One region of the Neoundibacterium parvum genome, then DNA from elsewhere that is predicted to be linked to it. Evidence: predicted binding sites of a transcription regulator. Region 1 holds the regulator's gene; each other region holds the start of a gene.
The links. The regulator sigma-54, encoded in region 1, starts transcription at its own class of promoters, with help from an activator protein. The targets are predictions, from matches to a motif close to TGGCANGNAANCTGCTTT.
Positions count from the first base shown of each region.

Region 2: EJN92_RS13170 (PEP-CTERM sorting domain-containing protein) is a predicted target of sigma-54. The motif match lies at 1,346-1,363, and genes of this name have one in related genera.
Region 3: EJN92_RS08440 (ANTAR domain-containing response regulator) is a predicted target of sigma-54. The motif match lies at 3,492-3,509, and genes of this name have one in related genera.

Region 1 covers NZ_CP034464.1:1,214,929-1,220,168, reverse strand. The annotation lists gene EJN92_RS05155 (DUF4197 domain-containing protein) at 1-583, shown strand, start outside; gene EJN92_RS05150 (enoyl-CoA hydratase/isomerase family protein) at 684-1,775, opposite strand; gene hpf (ribosome hibernation-promoting factor, HPF/YfiA family) at 2,160-2,504, opposite strand; gene EJN92_RS05140 (RNA polymerase factor sigma-54) at 2,626-4,113, opposite strand; gene lptB (LPS export ABC transporter ATP-binding protein) at 4,131-4,874, opposite strand; gene lptA (lipopolysaccharide transport periplasmic protein LptA) at 4,876-5,240, opposite strand, start outside.
Region 2 covers NZ_CP034464.1:3,009,667-3,014,906, reverse strand. The annotation lists gene EJN92_RS13175 (OsmC domain/YcaO domain-containing protein) at 1-806, opposite strand, end outside; gene EJN92_RS13170 (PEP-CTERM sorting domain-containing protein) at 1,433-2,014, shown strand; gene EJN92_RS13165 (DUF2058 domain-containing protein) at 2,138-2,674, opposite strand; gene EJN92_RS13160 (GNAT family N-acetyltransferase) at 2,863-3,552, opposite strand; gene EJN92_RS13155 (multifunctional CCA addition/repair protein) at 3,632-4,876, opposite strand; gene EJN92_RS13150 (glutathione S-transferase family protein) at 4,901-5,240, opposite strand, start outside.
Region 3 covers NZ_CP034464.1:1,940,081-1,945,320, reverse strand. The annotation lists gene EJN92_RS08455 (phasin family protein) at 1-4, shown strand, start outside; gene EJN92_RS08450 (acetyl-CoA C-acetyltransferase) at 213-1,388, shown strand; gene EJN92_RS08445 (peptide MFS transporter) at 1,474-2,958, opposite strand; gene EJN92_RS08440 (ANTAR domain-containing response regulator) at 3,552-3,959, shown strand; rRNA gene EJN92_RS08435 (16S ribosomal RNA) at 4,495-5,240, shown strand, end outside.

The DNA of each region.
Region 1 (5,240 bases):
ATTAAAGGCTGCCTTGAATAAAGGTTCGGAACTGGCGGTAAGCAAGTTGGGTGTCGAAAACGGCTTTTATAATAACGACAAAGTCAGAATTCCTTTGCCCTCAGTGCTAGAGCAGGCACTACCAATTTTAAGAATGACTGGGCAAGGCAAGCAACTCGATGAATTGCTGGTATCCATGAATCGCGCCGCTGAGGCTGCAGTACCCATGGCGAAACCCTTGTTGCTCGATGCCGTCAAATCTATGTCGGTCACGGATGCCAAAAATATACTCACTGGCGGTGACACTTCGGTTACCGATTTTTTTAAGCAAAAGACAGCCGCGCCTTTAGCGGTGAAGTTTTTACCCATGGTCAAAGGGGTTACCGATAAGGCTGGGCTCTCTCCCCAGTACAATGCGGTGATGGGGCAAGCGCATAAATTTGGCGTGGTTCCGGCGCAGCAAGCCAGTGTCGAAACCTATGTGACGCAACGCGCTTTAGATGGTTTGTATCTGATGATCGCTGAAGAAGAAAAAGCGATACGCCAGGACCCTATCGGTGCTGGCAGTAAAATTATTGGTAAGGTATTTGGCTTGTTAAAGTGAGTTGTGTCACGAATTTGGCGGCAGAGTTTACATTACTCTTGCTGCTAGTCTGAAACGCTAAGTGCCTGGCAAACCCAGCACTTAGCGATCAAAAATTTGGCTACAGCAGATCGCGTAAAGGGTGGGCGTAATCCGGCCAGACTGGTTCGAAAAAGCTGAGTATTAAGGCTTCGTCGATTAGCTCTAAGCTGGCTGGTGACCAGCGCGGCGCATAGTCTTTGTCCACCACCAAGGCCCTCACGCCCTCTAAGACCTCACCGTGTTTGAAGCAATGGCGCACCATAGTACGTTCCATGCGCAAACATTCTGCCACGCTCATCTTTGCACCGCGCCGCAATTGCTCGAGTGTGACGGCCATCAACAAAGGCGAACGTTTCTGCATCAGGATGCTGGTCTGCCTGGCAAATTCGGTCTGATCCTGCGCTAGTGAAGCCAAGACTTTCCCTGTATCTTTCCCAGCAAAATGTAAGTCTATCGCGGCGCGATTTTTGGCCAGTGTACTTTCTTCAGGAATAGCTTGTTCGGCATACGGAGCGGCAAACGCACGGATCAGATCACGAATATCCGTTGCGCTGCTAGTGCGCAACAAGTCCATCAAGGCGGGTAAGGCCGCTGTAGGAATATACACGTCTGCCAAATCAGCATACAGTGCATCCGCAGCATTGATGATTTCACCCGTCATTCCTAGGTAGGTACCAATTTCTCCCGGGCTACGCGCCAGAAAATAGCTGCCGCCCACATCTGGGAATAGCCCAATATTTACTTCAGGCATGGCCATCTTAGTGCGTTCTGTGACTATTCTGAGACGACAAGCTGGGCCCGCTTGGGCGATGCCCATGCCGCCACCCATGACTACGCCGTTTAGCAGGGCCACATAGGGCTTAGGGTAAAAATGGATTAAATGATTTAAGGCGTATTCTTCGCTAAAAAAATCTTCCAGCAAGGCACTGTCGCCCTTAGGTGTGGCGGTGCCTACATCGTAAAAAAAGCGTATGTCGCCGCCGGCGCAAAATGCCTTTTCGCTGCTGCTGTGGATAAAGACCGCAGTAACTTCCTCACTATCTTTCCATTGTAAAAGTAGGGCGGTGATGCTGCGCACCATCTCTAAGGAGAGCGAGTTGAGGGCTTTTGGCCTATCTAAGGTGATGAAACCGATACGATTTTGTATAACGCTCTGTACGTGATTATTCATAGAATTTGGCTTGCCACGAAGGTGATGGAAATAAGAAAGTCCAAGAGTGCCTGCCTGGTCGCGCAATCTGCATGCGGCTTACCGGCTAGATAGGCTGGAAACCCGCATAAACAGTGTGCGACAGGCATGCCTACTTTTGAAACACAAAAAACTCGACTTGCCGTATGCTTTCGCAGTGATTTTTAACTTAATTGAGACTGTCATTTTATCCATTTTTTAGCTGGATAGACAATGAATCTGGGGGCGATTGGAAAAGGGCGATGCTGCGCAGCTTGCCAAGGAAGCGTACAAACCAGTCTTGTCGTGGAGGTGGATTCTAGACGGAAACAAAAAAGGACGCTGATGAGCGTCCTAGTTTTGGATTCCCTTTGCGGGTTGCTAGTCTTACACTGAGGCTGGATCAGGAATATGTTTGATCGCTTGATGCGGATGTTCCTGAATTTTGTCTTTGTGTTTAATGACCTGTCTATCTAGTTTGTCTACCAGAGTGTCGATGGCTGCATACAGATCATGCGCCAGACTTTCTACGTGGATATCTTTACCGCTGATGTGCAGATTAATATCTGCCTTATGACGTTTGTCCTTTTCTCGGAGCTTGTCGACCGTCAGGGTGACGGCGATATCAATGACTTGATCGAAGTGTCGCCTGATACGTTCTAGCTTATTTTGTACATGTTCACGAATTGCAGGAGTTACTTCAAGGTGATGACCACTGATGGTGAGATTCATAAAACGCTCCTATGGTGATGTTACTTGATGACACTATCGCTATTACTATGGGCCCAATCTGAAAAACCTGTTTGAGCTAAATCATATATAGCAATTTAAGGCAAAATTTCAAGAACAATATTTACAAAGATTTTCGCAAGCTGACTGGTGGAATTTTAAGGGCTTCGCGGTACTTGGCGACTGTGCGGCGCGCAATGACCATCCCTTGTTCACCCAGCATGTCTGCAATCTTGCTATCAGAGAGTGGGCTTTTCTGGTTTTCTGCTCCTATCAATTGTTTGATGAGTGCTCGTATCGCCGTTGATGATGCTTCTCCCCCGGTTTCAGTGGCGACGTGGCTACCGAAAAAATACTTCAGCTCAAACATACCATGTGGGGTCAGCATGTATTTCTGAGTGGTCACACGAGAAATTGTACTCTCATGTAAACCCAGTGTATCAGCAATTTCGCGCAAAACAAGAGGGCGCATCGCGACCGCTCCATGTGTGAAAAAGTTACGTTGTCTTTCAACTATCGCTTGCGAAACACGCAAGATAGTCTCGAAACGTTGTCGCATATTTTTGATCAGCCAACGTGCTTCCTGTAACTGCGGGGTAAGGCTGCCATCGCCACGATTTTGCTTCATGATATTGGCATACATGCTATTCACGCGCAGCTTAGGCATGATGTCTTGGTTCAATACCACTTGCCAGCCGTCAGCCGATTTGCTGACGATCACATCTGGCACCACATAATCAGAACTGCTGGCGGCAAACTCGGCGCCAGGTTTGGGTTTGCACAAACGTATCACCACCTGCGCTTCACGCAAATCTTCATCGTCGCAATTAAAAATTTTCTTTAAGCGAGCAAAATCGCGTTGCGCAAATAAGCCTATTTGCGTTTCTACTATGGCAAGTGCGAGGCGGCGGGTGACGAAAGGGATTTTGGGCAGACGTTTGATCTGCAGCGCCAGGCACTCAGCGCAGTTGCGAGCGCCCACTCCTGGCGGGTCAAAACTTTGCACCATAAACAAGGCAAAATTGAGTTCTTCAGGTTCGACCAAGAGTTCTAGCGGAATGCTGGAATGAATATCTTCCAGACTCTCGATCAGATAGCCGCTGTCATCGAGAGCATCGATCACCAATTCCACCAAGGCCAGATCGCGTGGTTCACGCAGATTCAGGCGCATCTGCTCTAGCAAATGTTCTTTTAGGGAAATATGCGCCGCTTCTAATTGCGGTCTTCCCTCATCTTCTTCTGAGGATTTACTGCCTTGCGGAGCGTCATCAAAACTCCAGTCGGTTTCGCTAGGACTGGTACTGTCGCTAGGATTACTGACTTCAGAGACTTCGCCCGAATCGCTACTTGCATTATTCTGATCATCAACGGGGCTGACCCCGAACTCCGTTTCTGAGCGTGATTCTGTACTGCCAATAGCGCCGTCCGCCAACAAGCGTACCGCGCTATCGAGAGGATTATCAACCCGCTCCAGCATGGGATTTTCTATCAGCAAGTTTTCTAGCTCTTGATGCAGTTCTAGCGTAGACAATTGCAGTAGCCGTATCGATTGCTGCAATTGTGGCGTGAGCGCCAGATGTTGCGAGGTGCGTAGCTGTAGGCTTTGCTTCATGCCGATAATGATTTCCGCTACATGCGGAAATGCTCTCCCAAATAGACGCGCCTGACCGATTCATTGCTGATGATTTCTTGCGGACTACCACTGGCTAATACCGCACCCTGATTAATGATGCAGGCGTGGTCGCAAATGCCTAAGGTTTCACGCACATTGTGATCGGTGATCAAGACGCCTATGCCGCGTTTTTTCAGGAAAGCCACGATGCGTTGTATCTCTATGACCGCAATCGGATCGACCCCGGCAAACGGTTCATCGAGCAGAACGAAGCGCGGATTGGTTGCCAGTGCACGGGCAATTTCTACCCGTCTGCGTTCACCGCCAGACAAAGAGAGCGCTGGATTTTCTCGCAAGCCTTCGATTTGCAAGTCATTGAGCAAGGCATCGAGACGCTGTTCGATGGCGGCTTTACTTAAAGATTTTCCGTGTTCATCGGTTTGTAATTCGAGTACCGCACGGATATTGTCTTCCACCGACAACTTGCGAAATACCGACGCCTCCTGTGGCAAGTAAGATAGGCCAAGTTTGGCGCGCTGGTGTATCGGTAGGCGCGAGATATCAACGCCGTCGATATCGATTTTCCCCGCATCTGAGGGGACTAAGCCGACGATCATATAGAAGGAGGTGGTCTTACCCGCGCCATTGGGGCCGAGTAAGCCGACTACTTCGCCACTTTTCACTTCTAAAGAAACATCGCGCACCACCTGGCGCGCCCCATAGCGTTTTTGCAAACCCTGAATGACGAGTGTACTAGTCATATTATTTGATCGGAGTAACAAGATTGACTGGTTTTGCCAGCTTGGGTTGCAGCGTCAATTTCACGCGACCAGCACCTGGCACATGAGTGCCGTTTATGCTGTTTGTCGCAACAAACACGTCATTGAGGCTATCGTAAGAAAGAAACTCTCCTTCTTGCTCTTGCGTGACTTTTTTGCCTTCTAGATACTTGACACGTGCCTTCGAGATAAACCTGACTAATTCAGTTTTATCGTCGTATTCGATGCGATCGGCCACGCCCTCTACCCATAAATCATCGCCACCATCGCGTTTTTGCCGGAAGAAATTTTGCTTTCCCGGTTTACTGGTGAGCACCACATTCATGTGCTCGTCGGCAGTTTGGGTAA
Region 2 (5,240 bases), 1.8 Mb from region 1:
TCCAAAATCTCTTTGGGTAAGGCGTCGCGTTTGCCAGGTTTAAACCAGCGCTCGTTCGGGTAATGCACGAACGCTGCGTTGGCAAGGTCTTCACCCCAGAACGAGCCTGCATAGAAATGATTATTACTGAGGCGCTCGATATACTCGCCCAAGGCCGAGGCCAGGGCGCTTTCTTTGGTCGCGCCTTTGCCATTGGTAAAACACATAGGCGAGTGCGCATCGCGGATATGCAGCGACCACACGTTAGGAATGATATTGCGCCACGAGGCGATTTCTATTTTGATGCCCAGGCCCGCCAACAAGCCGGACATATTGGCGATGGTTTGCTCCAACGGTAAGTCTTTACCGAGAATATAGGTGGCAGCATCGGCAGTAGAATTTAAGCTCAGCAAAGCCTGCGCATCAGCATCGAGACTCGCTACTTCTTCGATCACAAAGGTTGGCCCCTCCTGCACCACTTTTTTCACCGTGCAGCGCTCGATAGAACGCAAAATTCCTTGCCTGTCTTTATCAGAAATATCGGCGGGCAATTCAACTTGAATCTTGAAGATTTGCGCGTAACGGTTTTCCGGATCAACAATATTATTCTGCGACAGGCGGATGTTTTCTGTAGAAATATTGCGCGTGTCGCAGTACAACTTCACAAAATACGCCGCGCACAAGGCCGATGAAGCCAGAAAGTAATCGAAAGGCCCAGGCGCTGAGCCATCGCCTTTGTAACGGATAGGCTGATCAGCGATCACCGTAAAATCATCGAACTTGGCTTCCAGACGAAGCTTATCGAGAAAGTTGACCTTAATTTCCATGAGAATTCCAAAAAGAGCGTTAAATTTGAGTTAAGCGCTATTATCCTAGATTCCTCGCCTGGCAGTTTAATTTCGTCTTGGGCTTGCCGGAAGTGTAATGCGATGGCGGATGGGCGCGCTTTCTTGTGCCCACGCCAGATCACTGGTATTGCTGAGTTGCTTGCGGCGGTTCCGTCTCACTCATGAAGAAATCAAAAACACCCCGGCCCAGCGCGCATAGCCGATGCGGCTTTCCGGCCTATGTGCTTGAAGAAGCGCATGGAATATGCGCGCTGGCGGGGTGCCTCTACTGATTTTTTACGGCGCCATTGCTTCGCGTTGTCGTGTTACGCAAAGATTACACCGTAATAGGCCATCTTCGTAATCAACAAGAGCTAAAAGGCGGAGCCCTTCCTAGCTGGCTTTGCTTATGCTCAATGTATAGCCTGACCTCTGCCTATTTAATTAATGTCGAGAAATTTTACACATGAGAAATATTACTTCTTAAGTCGAACGGCTACTCCTTTGATTTGTAAGGATTTTATTACGTCAACTATTTATGGCATGTTAATTGCTGATGTGAGCATTGCAGGAAAAAAATTAAATCACTTAGGGTGCGCTAGCACTCTGACTCACGGAGAATATCGATGACCAAATTTGCAAAACTATTCGCAACAGCCTTAATTGCTTCGGCCGCTGTTGGCGCCCAAGCGACACCGATCTTGATTGATTTCGAAGGCGTTGCGCCTGCACAGAGTCAATTCGCCATTGGCAACAACTATCAGGAAAACGGTTACCAACTAAACAACGGTGCCGGAGCTTCCGACGCAGCAATCATTGGTCAAGTGTCGCAGAACACATCGGGTTCCGACTACTACACCTGGAATTCCCAAACGAACAATCAAGTGTTCTTAACCAATATAGGCGGCTTTAGCTTTTCACTCGGTTCACTGGATGTTGGCAGCAAAAGCGGCGCCACCAAAGCCACTTTCGATATTATCGGCAACTACGCTTCCGGTGGTAGCATCATCTATCATGTGCTGAACGTGAATGCCTTCACAGGCCAGAATCTGACTGGATTTGATGGACTATCGAGCGTGCAGTTCAAATACATTAGTGGAGACTATGGCGCTATCGACAATATCACCCTTAATGTGCCGGAACCAGGCTCATTCGCCTTGCTCGGCCTCGGTCTCCTCGGCTTGGCATTACGTCGTCGTAAAGCTTAATCAAGCTTAGATCGGATTAGTTTAGTAAATCAAAACTCAATAAGACACCCATCTCATTATTTTTCATTGGGTGTCTTGTTGGTGATATGGTCAGTGGTATTGCACTTGACTTTGGCTCGCGAGCTACCAGGTAAAGTCATCCGGGATCTGGAAGGCGGCATACGGATCATCCGCATCGATTTCGGTGGTGGTCTTCTTCACCCGCACCACCAGTGAAGCATCGCGCTCGGCAATTTTATCCGCGATAATCCGGGGCAGCAATTCTGTTTTACCCTCCAGGCACACGATCACCAGTCGGCCAGCAATCAAATGCGTCTGCACCTCTGCTGACACATAAATCTTATCGATCTTGGTACCGTGCGTATAGTAATAAGCGATGTCGCCTGCGCCCTTGCTTTGGCGATTCTTTTGCACCAACTGCACAATTTGCGCAAAAACCGCTTTTTGGCTAGCGGCCGCATCGCGTTGCGCATTCAGTTCGCGCGCGCGTTCGGCATTTTTGCGCTGCACTTCAAGCGCGGCCAGACGCGATTCATCGACGCTCTCGGTGCCAGTCCGGCGCTCAACTTTCTTTTGCTTGGTCTTGTCTTGGTGGGCCAGTTTGGCTTTGTTTTTATCGATGAGTCCCGCTTTTAAAAACTGATCTTGCAATGATGCCATAGTACAACTCCGTGAAATAAGTGCCTCCGGTCCAAGGCAAGACTGCCGACCAATGAGAAGCCGCTAGCATAGCAAAATTTCGTATTCTGCGGCTCAGCATTGTCAGAGCAGTTCATGTGTAGGGATCCGCGCGGCTGACGCCGGGACTTGGCCGCCAATTTAGCTTGGCACGCGCTTATTTTTGCCGTTTATTTCGGGTTCTTGCTATCGCTTTTACTGCCCGACAAATTGCCCAGCCATTTTGCGGCGGCTCTGGCATTGGCTTTGATGCCGTAGTCGATAGCGGCGACCTGCTCTTGCACGGCCTCTTTCAAGACGCTGACGGCATCGGCTGGCAAGACCTTGAGGTAGGCATCGGATTCGCCATATTCGCGGAAAATTTCCATACCGGCTTTTTTGGCAATATGCACCATGGTGTGATTGGAAGACAAAAAATGCATGTAGAGGGTATCGACATCGGCATTGCGGCAGTGGATGGCACCACGCTCGAAGAGTTTAGAGCCTACCCCTTTACCGCGCGCCGACTCCGAGACCGAGACACCAAATTCTGCGAGCCTGTCTTTATCCGAGACATCATCACCTTCCTGACGCGGCGCAAAGGCCAGATGCCCAACGCCCACCAGACGAAAGTTACGGCTGACTACGCCAAACAAGGTATCACGGCTAAAATCGAGACCCTCCACATATTTCTCTACCATCTCGTCGGGCAGATGGGTGCCGAAGCGCAATAGTCTGTCGCTGGCTTTGAGACCGAGAAAATGCTTGAGGATGCGATGCCTATCGCGCTCCGACAATTCTTTGACGAACACGGTGTATTGGGAAGAGGCTGGCACATCGCCAGGCACTTTGCCTTCGGGGAAAATATCAGAGCTATGCATACAGAGGTCTTCCTACAAATACTGAGAATTTGTGCACTGCACAAGACATTGTAAGTGAGATCACCACCCTATGCAAAACTTATTCAAGCAACTTTGATCTCCGACAAAATTCTTGCACTGCAGCGATCCTTGCCTCGCGTATCGCTAAGGCGATTTTTTGAGGTTGTCCCGCGTGTGCTTGTGCTACCGCACCGGCATTAACTGCCTGCGCCGCCGCCAAGGCCGCAATCAGATACGCCGGTTGCGGAAAACGTATATCGACCAGACCGGCACGCCCAAAACAATCGCACTCGGCAGCCTTAAGCATATCAAAAAAACGCTGCGGCTTGCGAAAAGCATCGTTGCGTTCAAATAGTTCCTGCAAGGTGGCCGGGCGCATTTCCAGAGCGCGGCCGACATTGCCGTGATCGCGCGCCGTCATGATGGCTAGATCGCGGCACTCACCCGGCACTTTGAGGCGCTGGCAAACAGCCTCGACCAGGGCCACACCGCGCTGCTCATGGCCGTGATGACTAGGCCATTTTTCCGGATCACTGCTACCCTTGCCCAGATCGTGCATCAAGGCGGCAAAACGGATCGCTAAAGTATGGCCTTGTTGCGCCGCGTAATCGACCACCAGCATGACGTGCACGCCGGTGTCGATCTCAGGATGATATTTGGGCGGTTGCGGCACACCCCACAGCGCATCAAGCTCAGGCAACAGACGCTTGAGAGCGCCGCACTCACGCAAGACTTCAAACATACGTGACGGACGCGCCTCCATCAGGCCACGCGCCAGCTCTTGCCAGACGCGCTCGGGCACCAGAGCATCGACCTCACCGGCCGCCACCATCTCTTGCATCAAAGCCATAGTCTCGGGCGCGACGCTAAAATTATTTGGCGCGACTGAAAAGCGTGCGGCAAAGCGCGCCAGTCTTAAAATGCGTACCGGGTCTTCGGCAAAGGCGCTAGAAACATGACGGAAAATTCGATCTTGCAGATCTTGCTGACCGTGAAATGGATCAGTCAAGTGCCCAGCTTCATCCTGCGCAATGGCGTTCACCGTCAGGTCACGGCGTATCAGATCTTGTTCCAGCGTCACGCTGGCGTCGGTGTGGAATACAAAACCTTTATAGCCAGCGGCGGTCTTGCGTTCGGTGCGTGCCAAGGCGTATTCTTCGTGGGTTTTCGGATGCAGAAACACCGGAAAATCCTTACCCACCGGCGTATAGCCCAAAGCCAGCATTTGTTCTGGCGTCGCACCTATCACCACGTGATCACGGTCTTGCACCGGCAGACCGAGCAAGCGATCCCGTACCGCACCGCCGACGATATAGGTTTTCATTCTTTTATTTATTTATTTATTTATTTACTTATTTGAAGGGAAATCATACTTAGGCTGATGATCAGCTTCATTAAGTGCATCTCGTATCCATTCAGCCACGGCCGGGTGCGCCTGCACTCTTTCTATATACGCTTGCAAGGCGGGGGCCAGCGAGACGTTATAGGTTTTAAAGCGCATCACCACGGGTGCAAAATAGGCGTCGGCGATACTAAAATCGCCAAACAAGTAATGATGGGCACCGTAGCGCGACAGGCAGTCTTCCCAGATTTCGCTGATGCGCCCGATATCTGCCTGAGAACCGGCGTTGCGGCCCTTACCAGAAAAATCGGCCTTAATATTCATAGGCATGGAAGCACGTAAATCG
Region 3 (5,240 bases), 730 kb from region 1:
ATAAGTTGAAACCGTATTTTTGGTTTTAATGCTTTAAAAAAGCTCCCGTTTTTGCGGGAGCTTTTTTTTGTCCAAAATTCTTCATGCCGCATTCTCTTCAGCAGCTTTTCAAAACTTTCATGTGAAAAGGGCATGTAGATTGCAGTAAACTGTTTTTTGCAGTTTCCCCACTAGGCTCGTCTGCTACGGGCATTTTTTCTTAGGAGTATCACATGCAAGATGTCGTCATCGTTGCTGCGGGCCGTACCGCAGTCGGCAAATTTGGTGGTTCTTTGGCAAAAATAGCCGCCTCTGATCTCGGTGCGCATGTCATCAAAGCGCTGTTGGCGAAGACCGGTTTAAGTGGCGATTTGATTAATGAAGTGATTCTGGGACAAGTTTTGACTGCCGGCGTAGGCCAAAACCCTGCACGCCAAGCGGTGATGCGCGCGGGTCTTCCGCATATTGTGCCAGCGTTTACCCTGAATAAAGTATGCGGTAGCGGTCTAAAGGCAACACATCTGGCGGCGCAAGCGATCAAAGCGGGCGACGCCGACATTATCATCGCCGGAGGCCAGGAAAATATGAGCGCTTCACCCCATGTGCTGAATAATTCACGCGATGGTTTCCGCATGGGCGACGCTAAGCTGGTCGATACCATGATCGTCGATGGTTTGTGGGATGTGTATAACCAGTACCACATGGGGATCACTGCCGAAAACGTGGCTAAAAAATTTGGCATCAGCCGCGAAGAGCAGGACCTTTTCGCGCTAGCCTCGCAAAACAAGGCTGAAGCAGCGCAAAAAGCCGGCAAGTTCAAGGATGAAATCATTCCTTTCGATCTCGTCAGTAAAAAAGGCACGACGGTATTTGATAGTGATGAATTTATCAAGCATGGCGCAACTCTGGAATCATTATCGAGCTTGCGACCAGCTTTCGATAAAGCCGGTACCGTGACCGCCGGCAACGCTTCCGGTCTGAACGACGGTGCTGCTGCCGTGATCATGATGTCCGCCAAGAAAGCCGAAGAACTCGGTCTGCCGGTGCTGGCACGTATCAAGGCTTACTCTTCGGCCGGTATTGATCCGACGATTATGGGTATGGGGCCGGTACCTGCCGCTCAGTTGTGCCTGAAAAAAGCGGGCTGGACGCATCAGGATCTTGATCTGATGGAGATCAACGAAGCGTTTGCCGCCCAGGCGATAGGGGTCAACCGTGAAATGGGCTGGGATACCAGCAAGATCAATGTCAACGGCGGTGCCATCGCTATTGGTCATCCTATTGGTGCATCAGGTGCACGTATTTTGGTCAGTTTGATCCATGAAATGATACGCCGCGATGCCAAGCGCGGTCTGGCTAGTCTGTGTATCGGCGGCGGCATGGGGGTAGCGCTGGCGATAGAACGTTAAGCGCGATTGTTGACGGTATAAAAAAACCCGCGAAAATCGCGGGTTTTTTTGTTTCGCAAAGCCTAGGCTTGCGCTAGCCGATTCGTTAGGCTTTGCCGTGCATCAGTTTTTTCAGCAGTGGCGTAATCATGAGTAACACGATACCGGCACCGATAGAGCTGACCACCAGGAATCCGAACAGTGGGAAGGACGAACCTTTGAGTATCTCTTCGAGGAAACCTGCCAAAGTATTTGCCGCTGCATTCGCCAAATACCAAACGCCTAACATCAAGGCGCCGACGCGAGCTGGGGCTAGCTTTGTGACCATAGACAAACCAACTGGTGACAGGCAGAGCTCACCGATAGTATGTAGCAAGTAGACAAAGAACAGCCATTGCGGCCCGACAGTGCCAGAGACATCAGCTTTGCCTTGTGCCATCGCCATGACCACGAAACCCAGACCAAGAATGATCATGCCGATTGCCATTTTGACTGGCGTCGGTAAGGAAAAGCGAGATTGTGCATTGCGTGTCCAGATGAAAGCCATGATAGGGCCGAGCAAGACGATGCCTAGTGGATTAATGGCTTGAAAATACGAGGTCGGGATTTCCCAGCCGCCAACATGACGATCGGTTTGTTTATCGGCAAACAAACTCAAGGTGCCACCAGCTTGTTCAAAGCCCATCCAAAAGAAAATCACGAAAAAGCCCATGATGAAAATAGCGATGATGCGGTGCCATTCCTCGGTAGTCAATTTTTCCACATTCTCTTTTGGTTTGTTACTGAACCACAAGACAGCGAAGATAGCCAGTACGATCGCCATCTTCACAGGGAAGATGAAACCACTCCAAACCGGACCTATCATAGACCAGAGACTCAGTACTGCCAACACCAGCGGTATCATGCCGCCGCTAATGAGCAGAATATGCAGCCAGTCCGTTTTGTCCAGGCTAGTCTTGTCACCGATAAAACCAGCGTTGCCCAGTTTTTTCTGGCCCAAGACAAATTGCAATAGACCACAACACATACCTACGCCAGCTGCAGCAAAGCCATAGTGCCAGCCGACTTTTTCACCTAAAGTACCAGCGATCAAGGGCGCTAAAAATGCGCCGGTGTTCACGCCCATATAAAAGAAGGTAAAGCCGCCATCGCGGCGTGGATCGTTTTCACGGTACAGTGAACCAAGCAGGGAGCCGATATTTGGTTTAAAAAAGCCATTACCAATAATCAGCAGACCCAACGCCAGATGCAAGAAGGCAGGGAAGGCCATGGCAAAATGACCGAGCGCCATAGTGAAGCCACCGACCAGAATAGCCTTGCGTTTTCCTAAGTAACGATCGGCTAAATAACCGCCCATCAAAGGCGACAAATACACCAGTCCGGTATAGGTGGCGTATAAGGCTAGCGCGTTAGCACGGTCATAGCCTTGCGCATTGACCAGATAAATTACTAAGAGCGCACGCATCCCATAGTAACTAAAGCGTTCCCACATTTCCGTTAAAAACAACATGGGCAATGCAGCGGGTTGACGTTCTTTTATATGTGCAGCGTTGATGGGTATCGCTGCATTCACAGTGCTACTGGTAGTCACATTTTTCTCCTTAGGATGGAACACGTCTCTGGTATGGACGTTTTAGTGTGGTTCTTGCATATCAATATGTGGGCAATTCGGCGGCAAGCTTAACATGGCATTGTGTTCATTTATTACAAAGTGTGTACAACCGAAAAATCTTCGCTAAATAGGCAAAACTCAGCAAATTAATATGGTGATACGCAGCAATTTCTGTGGATTTGCTGGGTGTAAGGCTTTTCTTGGACAGGTTTAACTAGCACAAACACATAAGTTTCTTGCAGATATGCTACTTAATCAGCCCCGTGCATCCGTTCTCGCTTAGCGCATTTTGCAAATGCGGTGGGGTTAAGCTACTTGGCGTTATACGCATTTCGCTAGCAAGGGGCTCTTCTCATGGGGCGCGCTCAATATTGTATTTACTTGGATATTCCTATCAATACGGTAAATATAGGGAGTATCTGGTAATCGCATGCTATTGCGCACGTGTTTAAAGGGCGATCGTCAGATTGCTATTGATACCCCTACCTAGTATTAGGCGTACTGTAATCTTTTGGCACAAATCCTTACTTTTCATTTATGATGATTTTTCAATCTACTCTCTGGCTTCTACTATGCTAAAGGTCGTCATTCTCGACAATCAAGCCGTCGCACGTAATCTTTTGGGCTCTGTCTTGACTACGGGCGGCCATGAAGTTGTCGGTGATAGTAATACCAGCTTGTCAAATTTGGCGCGCATGGTGAAATTGCAGCCGCAAATCGTCTGTGTTGATATCGGTGAAAATAATGCCGACGGCGTGGCGCTACTAGATAATCTACGCAAGGAGTTATCCAGGGCCTTGATATTTTTGGTGTCCTCAAAAATGGATGCCGAGCTAATACAGATGGCGCAACAACATGGGGTCAGTGGCTTTATCGTCAAACCTTTCAATGCAGTTGCCGTGCTCAGTTCTATCCGCAATACCATCATCCGCATCTCTAAGCAAGCCAAAGCCAAAGATCAACCCGCTTCAGCTGAGTGAACGATCTCGCGCCCTCGTTTAATATAAATTACTTTCCTTGCGCAAATAAGCTTGGCAATCCTGAGCAAGCTTTGCTATAGTTCGCCTCCCGCTGAAGAGCGGGGCGAAATGAAGAAAGTAAGGCAGACGAAGCAGTCCTAGGTTTGAATGACGATGTGAATCAAATTCAAGCGCTCGTAAAACAAGGGGTTGACGAGTAGAAGGAAATGCCGCATAATCTCATCTCTCTGCTGCTTACAAACAAAACGCTTTGTAGCAATCTGGCAGAAACGCAACGCAGTCGGTGAGAATCGATAGTGAAGCGCAAAAAACAGACAACAGATCTTTAACAATTAACAGTCAATAAATGTGGGCACTTGATAAAGAGCGCGGCTAATTACTTCGGTAGTTAGTTCAACTTAAAAAATATCAAATGTTCGCAAAAGTAATAAATAGGATGCTTGAGAACGCAAGTTCAAAAGTAGCCTGTCAGTTATTTGAGTGAGCGACACCGTTCGCAAGAACGGAGTTCAGAAATGAACACAAAACAGAGATTAAACTGAAGAGTTTGATCCTGGCTCAGATTGAACGCTGGCGGCATGCCTTACACATGCAAGTCGAACGGTAACGCGGAGCAATCTGGCGACGAGTGGCGAACGGGTGAGTAATATATCGGAACATACCCTAGAGTGGGGGATAACGTAGCGAAAGTTACGCTAATACCGCATACGATCTGAGGATGAAAGTGGGGGATCGCAAGACCTCATGCTCATGGAGTGGCCGATATCTGATTAGCTAGTTGGTAGGGTAAAAGCCTACCAAGGCGACGATCAGTAGCTGGTTTGAGAGAACGACCAGCCACACTGGAACTGAGACACGGTCCAGACTCCTACGGGAGGCAGCAGTGGGGAATTTTGGACAATGGGGGCAACCCTGATCCAGCAATGCCGCGTGAGTGAAGAAGGCCTTCGGGTTGTAAAGCTCTTTTGTCAGGGAAGAAAAGGTAGTCTCTAATACAGACTGCTCATGACGGTACCTGAAGAATAAGCACCGGCTAACTACGTGCCAGCAGCCGCGGTAATACGTAGGGTGCAAGCGTTAATCGGAATTACTGGGCGTAAAGCGTGCGCAGGCGGTTATATAAGTCAGATGTGAAATCCCTGGGCTCAACCTAGGAACTGCATTTGAGACTGTATGGCTAGAGTGTGTCAGAGGGGGGTAGAATTCCACGTGTAGCAGTGAAATGCGTAGATATGTGGAGGAATACCGATGGCGAAGGCAGCCCCCTGGGATAACACTGAC